DNA from 2 places in the Ruegeria sp. HKCCD7559 genome. Region 2 is predicted to be linked to the other one. Evidence: riboswitches for the same ligand, from Rfam matches in the RefSeq annotation. Region 2 holds a riboswitch; the other holds the start of a gene.
The links. A riboswitch is a leader RNA that binds a small molecule or an ion and turns the genes downstream of it on or off. The one in region 2 is predicted to bind cobalamin.

Region 1 (3,098 bases), on a different contig from region 2:
GTCGGGCGTTGGCAAGACGACACTTGCCAATACCATGACCGATCAGGATCTCGCCACCTCGGACATTCGCGAGGATGACGCGCGGGGCCGGCACACGACGACCGCACGCGCATTGCACCGGATGCGCAACGGTGGCTGGTTGATCGATACACCCGGAATGCGCGCGTTGCGCCTGCTGGACGCTCGGGACGGGATCGACGACGTTTTCTCGGACCTTGCCGAGTTGAGCCGGGACTGCCGTTTTTCGGATTGCCAGCACAGCTCCGAGCCCGGATGTGCCGTGCAAAAGGCAATAAGCCACGGCACGCTTGATCCGGCTCGATTGGACCGGTGGCGCAAGCTTCGGCGCGAAGATCAGCGCAATTCTGAAACCGTCGCGCAGTCCCGGGCGCGGGACAAAGCGTTCGGCAAGATGGTCCGTGGCGTCATGAAGGAAAAGAAACTTCGCAACCGGTGATCGTTGGACGGTGCCCGGCCCGTCCTGCGCCGCGTCTGATCAAGCGATCAGTCGCGGCCAAACCGCTGCATTGCGCCGGGCAAATGCTCCGATATGACCAACCTCAGGCAACCTGAAATCGGCAGGGCTCAGCAGGTGGCGGTTGGCATCGGGGCCGTAAAGATCCGCAAGCCGCCAAACCGCTTCCGGCGGCACCATCTGGTCGTCCTCGAAGGTGAACAAATCCACGGGCGTTCCAGAATCCTTCCACTGCGCCGCAGGTAACTCATGCCCGATTTCAGGCACATAGTTCAAAGGCGCCGTACACCATTTGCGCCACTGCCAATAGACCGATGCCGGCAGATCCGAGCCGAACCCGATCGCCTTTCCGGGAAGGTAGCCAAGGGCTCGGGCCAAAAGCGGGGCATGACCATACCAGAACAATCCTGCCAAACCACGATAGGGCCATGGATGGTCGCTTAGGGTTACCAGCCCCGAACACACACAGATCATGCGATCAATCAGATCGATATCCGGCTGCACAGGCCCCAACATCGCGCCGATCGAATGGCCGATGGTCCAATGCTGCGAATCGGGAAACCGTCTGCGCATTTCTGCCCGTGCCGCGGGCATGTCGATCAAGGCCCAATCCGCCATGGTCGCACGCGAATCTTTCAGGCGGCCGGTCAAGGAATGCCCGTAATCGCGATAGTCATAGGTCAGGCAGGCCATACCCCGCTCGGCAGCAAGCCATCGTGCGAAATGACGGTAATAATCGCGCGGCACACCCGTTGCACTGTTCAGCACGACGACGATTTCGGGCGAAGACAGCGGGCTGTACAACCGGGCAGACAGTGTTTTCTGCCCGGACGGAAAGCGAAATTCTTCGGTCATTACCGTTTGCTCTGTGTCCAACATGATCTCTGGCTTTGCGCTTGGTAAATCCGGTTTCCGAACCTCAACGCCCTCGACACTATGCATGAACCAACACCGTATCCAGCATGACCAAGCGTCCGGTCAAAAGATCGGCTTGACTCGATGCGTGCTCAAACGCTAGCGGTTGTGTGATGGTTTCCGGCCTCCACAAGGGGTCGGGATGAAAAGGGAACACGGTGCGGTATTGTCTGGTCATGCAGGCAACAACCAAATCCGCGACTGCCCCCGCAACTGTAAGCGGTAAGCGATGCCGAAACACCACTGGCCCAAAGGCTGGGAAGGTCGGCAAAGCGATGACCCGCAAGTCAGGAGACCTGCCATCGGAAACGAAACCGAAACTCGGGCGGGGTGTCCGGGCAGGTCCTGACGGCATCACGCTGTCCCACCTGTCCCAAATATCCTGTCCACCAAGCGCGGAGGGCGCAGGATGATCTGGAAGACAAAGACACATGAATTCAGTGCAACAGTATGTCAGCGGACGGGCAAAACCTGTCCCGCTTTGGCGCGGCTGGCGCGCTCGATATCCGAAGCCATGGCCCAGGCGACCTCGGCCACAAGTGACGATTTCGAGATTGAGGGCAGCAGCGAGCTGTCACATTGCAGCGAAGGATGTCATGCAATTTTCCGCGCGCAATCAGACCGCATTCGTGTCTTTTGCGGGACGCAGCCCGAAACCACGATTGAGCCGCTGAACGGCTATGCCGACCTGATCTTCGGAAACACGTTCAGTGCGATGCCATCCGGCGTCGTGAAAACCCCACCCTGCGCGATGATCGAAGTTTCCACGATCCGGCCTCGAAAACCTGCTTGCGCGCCCGCGCAGATTTCAATCTGAATCCAGACTGACCTGTGCCTGGGCACGCCGAGAGGCCCAGGCCAGTTGCGCATCCGTTTCGACGGCGCAAGGGCGCACCGCCCGCAATCGTTGCAGCGCCGTGTCCGCGCCTTCGCCGCATTCGACCATCAGCCGCAGGACAATCATACCTGACCTGCCACAGCCCCCGCGGCAGTGTACCAATACGCGACCTCCGCCGGACAGCGCGTGCCGGGCCGCGGCGCTGACGAACGGCCACGCGTCATCAATCGCTTTTGTCGGCGCTCCGAAATCTTCGATCGGCAGGTGAACCCAACGGCTGGCGCGGCTTTGAATATCGCTGCCAAATTCCTGCGCCCCGTCCTGAAGCATTTCGACATCCGTCGTCATCGAAACAACAAGCCCAGGCTGCCAGGCTGCGATCATATCCAGATCGCTGGAGTAATCTCCGCCGCGTCCGGGCATCGAGGTCAGCGCCAGCGTTCCGCCACCGACTTGCAGGGCGTAGATCACCAACTGCGACATGAATCCTGTCCTCCCCAAAGAACTCTATACAAAAATGAGCCATTAAATCCGCTGATGCAGTTTAGTGCGAAAGCGACTCGTTTCTAAATCAAAAATCATCGCGCCCCGCTGTGGACGCGGGCAACGGTGGCCACTACGCTGTGCCCAAGCACCGAATCCCAACGAGAAGACATGACAGACAGCTCCAGCCCCGCCTATCAGGTTCTCGCCCGCAAATATCGCCCGGAAACCTTTGCCGATCTGGTGGGTCAGGATGCCATGGTGCGCACCCTGAAAAACGCGTTCGCGGCCGACCGGATCGCGCAGGCCTTCATCATGACCGGCATTCGCGGCACCGGCAAAACCACGACCGCAAGGATCATCGCCAAGGGCATGAACTGCATCGGA
Region 2 (3,098 bases):
AAAACCACCTGTACATCATTTCAACCTTCTATCGCGGCAAAACCTCGATGGTTCAGGTTTTGACAGCGGAAATTGCAGCGCCGTGTCGGCTGGCCATCGTCGGCCGCCGTTGGGAGGTCGAGAAGTTCGCCGAGAAATACGGGCTGAACGTTCTTCCGGACTTGGACATTTTCGTCGAAGAGTTCGCCCCAACCAATGCAGGCGTGGCCGAGGTGGTCATCACGCCTGACAGCAAGCTGATCGGCAAATGCCCCCGCGAGCTTTTGTTTCGCAAGACCTACGGGATGTCGCTGCTGGCCATTCACCGCGGCGAAGAGACGCTGAGCCATGTCGAGACCGAGGATCACGAATCCACTCAGATCGGGCTCGAAAAGTTTCAGGCGGGCGACATGCTTGTGGCCCATACCAGATGGGACAACCTGATGCGGATCAAACGAGATCCGGATTTCGTCGTTGTGACGACAGACTTTCCTCAGGACGAGCTGAGGCCGCAGAAAGTCGGCTGGGCCCTGGCATTCTTCGCCATTTCGCTGTCGTTGATCCTGTTCACGGACGTCCGGCTTTCACTCTGTCTTCTTACCGGCGCGGTGGGCATGATGCTGTCCCGTGTGCTCAGCGTGGACGAGGCGTACCGCGCGGTCGGATGGAACACCGTATTCCTGCTCGCCTGCCTCATACCTTTGGGACAAGCCGTGCAGAACACAGGCACGGCCGCGTGGATCGCCCAGCAGATCATGATAATTCTGGACGGCTGGCCGCTCTGGTCGCTGCAAACCGGCATCGCCATTCTGGCGACGGCCTTTTCCTTGGTCATGTCCAATGTGGGGGCCACAGTTCTGCTGGTGCCTCTGGCGGTATCGATTGCGGTGGCGGCGGGTGGAAACCCGGCCGTCTTTGCCCTGACGGTCGCCATATCGACCTCGAACAGCTTCATCATCCCAACCCATCAGGTAAACGCGTTGATCATGGGTCCGGCCGGATACAAGGTGATGGATTTCGTCCGCTCCGGCGGAATAATGACAGCGCTGTTTCTAGTCGTCTCGCTGCTCATGATAAACGTCATCTATTAGCGCAAGAGGATCCGCGGTGTTCGGTGGTCTTTTCCCATCATCGGGACAGGTTCAGTCAAGGCACCCGTTCACCATAGTCTACGCCCCTTGCTAACATACTGTTCGTCGCCCGGCCCATCTCAGGCTGGGTCCCGGCACGCCATGCCGCCCATCGACGCCCACAGGTCGCTTTCCATGCCTCTGCATCATTGTTGCGCGCGACTCGCTTGACAAGCAGGCCAGCGGTGCCGCATGTCCCTTTCGTTGGTGTCGGTGACAGCCGATGAAAAGGGAATGCGTCAACGGTCTTGCCGCCAAACGCAGCCGCCCCCGCGACCGTGAACGGAGAGGATGCCCAATGCCACTGGCCCGAAAGCCGGGAAGGCGGGACATCCGACAGAGGCCCGCCTCTGGCATCCGCAAGCCGGGAGACCTGCCAACAACCGAAGTTGAAACCGGGCGGGGTGTTCCGGTGTCGGGTCCATGACCATTCGTGGCCCGCATGAAACCCCGTCCCCCGCGAAGAGGATTTGGGGGGATGAGAGACATGACCGATACCGCACCAGTCGAGTTGCTGGTCTGTACCACCTGCCGTCGCGGCCTGCCTGTGGAAGATGACACGCAACGCCCGGGCGCTTTGTTACACAAGGCTCTGGAACAGGCGGACCTGCCCGACGGTGTCACCCTGAAAGCCGTTGAATGCCTGTCAAACTGTGATCAAGGCTGTTCGATCGTGTTGCGCGGGCCGGGCCGCTGGACCTTCGTGTATGAAAACCTGAACGAAACAGATCATGTCGACGTCATCGTCGACGGCGCGACCAAGTATCTGGCCACCGAAGATGGTTTGGTGAAATGGCGCGAACGCCCCGAACATTTTCGCAAGAACTGTGCCTCGCGCATTCCCCCCATTGGAGCCTGACATGTCGAACCTCGAAAAACTCCCCGTCACAGTAATCACCGGCTTTCTGGGCTCGGGCAAGACCACTTTGGTGCGTCACCTGATGCAGAACCCACAGGGCAAGCGCCTTGCTGTCGTGGTCAACGAGTTCGGCGATGTAGGCGTCGATGGGGACATCCTGAAATCCTGCGCCATTCCTGATTGCCCGGCGGAAAACATCATGGAACTGGCCAATGGCTGCATCTGCTGCACCGTGGCAGATGATTTCATTCCCACCATCGAGGCCCTGATGGCGTTGGAGCCACGCCCGGATCACATCCTGATCGAAACCAGCGGTCTGGCCCTGCCGAAACCGCTGCTCAAGGCATTCGACTGGCCTGACATCCGCTCGAAGATCACCGTCGACGGCGTGATCGCCCTGGCCGATGCCGAGGCCGTGGCCGCAGGCCGCTTCGCGCCCAATGTCGAAGCAGTGGATGCGCAGCGCATGGCCGATGACTCGATCGACCACGAAACGCCCCTGTCCGAGGTGTTCGAGGATCAGATCTCGTGCGCTGACATCATCCTGCTGACCAAGCCCGACCTCGCCGGCCCCGAAGGCGTGGCCAAAGCGCGCGAGATCATCGCCGCCGAGGCGCCGCGCCCCCTACCCGTCGTCGAAGTGGCCGAAGGTGCCGTGGACGTGCGCGTTGTGCTGGGTCTGGAAGCCGCCGCCGAAGATGACATGGACGCCCGACCCTCGCATCACGACGGCCATCACGATCACGAGCATGACGATTTCGAAAGCATCATCGTCGAGCTGCCCGAGCAGACCGATCCGGCCCAACTGGTCGCCAATATCGAACGCCTGGCCAATGAACTGAACATCCTGCGCGTCAAAGGGTATGCCGCCGTTCAGGGCAAACCCATGCGCCTGCTGGTCCAGGCAGTGGGTGCCCGCGTGCGTCACCAGTATGACCGCCCGTGGGAACCCGGTGAAGAACGCCGTTCGCGTCTGGTCGTCATCGCCGAGCATGACGATATCAAAGAGGCGGAAATCCGCGAAATCCTCGTGGGTGTGCGTGAGGCCGCCGAGTAAGCCATGCACGTCGTCTTTCGCGAAAGCCACGGGCTCGAGGAAACCGAGACCCCAACCGATCTGGGCCAGAGCC

Region 1: it holds a riboswitch for cobalamin, as region 2 does, so the genes downstream of both, GS605_RS20035 (hypothetical protein) here and GS605_RS07935 (DUF1636 domain-containing protein) in region 2, are expected to answer to the same signal.

What each region holds. Positions count from the first base shown of each region.
Region 1 covers NZ_WVQU01000013.1:9,462-12,559, reverse strand. Annotated here, with positions in the region: gene rsgA (ribosome small subunit-dependent GTPase A) at 1-457, shown strand, start outside; gene GS605_RS20040 (hypothetical protein) at 497-1,330, opposite strand; cobalamin riboswitch at 1,488-1,709, shown strand; gene GS605_RS20035 (hypothetical protein) at 1,800-2,207, shown strand; gene GS605_RS20030 (dual specificity protein phosphatase family protein) at 2,199-2,711, opposite strand; gene GS605_RS20025 (DNA polymerase III subunit gamma/tau) at 2,883-3,098, shown strand, end outside.
Region 2 covers NZ_WVQU01000001.1:1,590,650-1,593,747, forward strand. Annotated here, with positions in the region: gene GS605_RS07930 (SLC13 family permease) at 1-1,070, shown strand, start outside; cobalamin riboswitch at 1,298-1,505, shown strand; gene GS605_RS07935 (DUF1636 domain-containing protein) at 1,597-1,968, shown strand; gene cobW (cobalamin biosynthesis protein CobW) at 1,970-3,025, shown strand; gene cobN (cobaltochelatase subunit CobN) at 3,029-3,098, shown strand, end outside.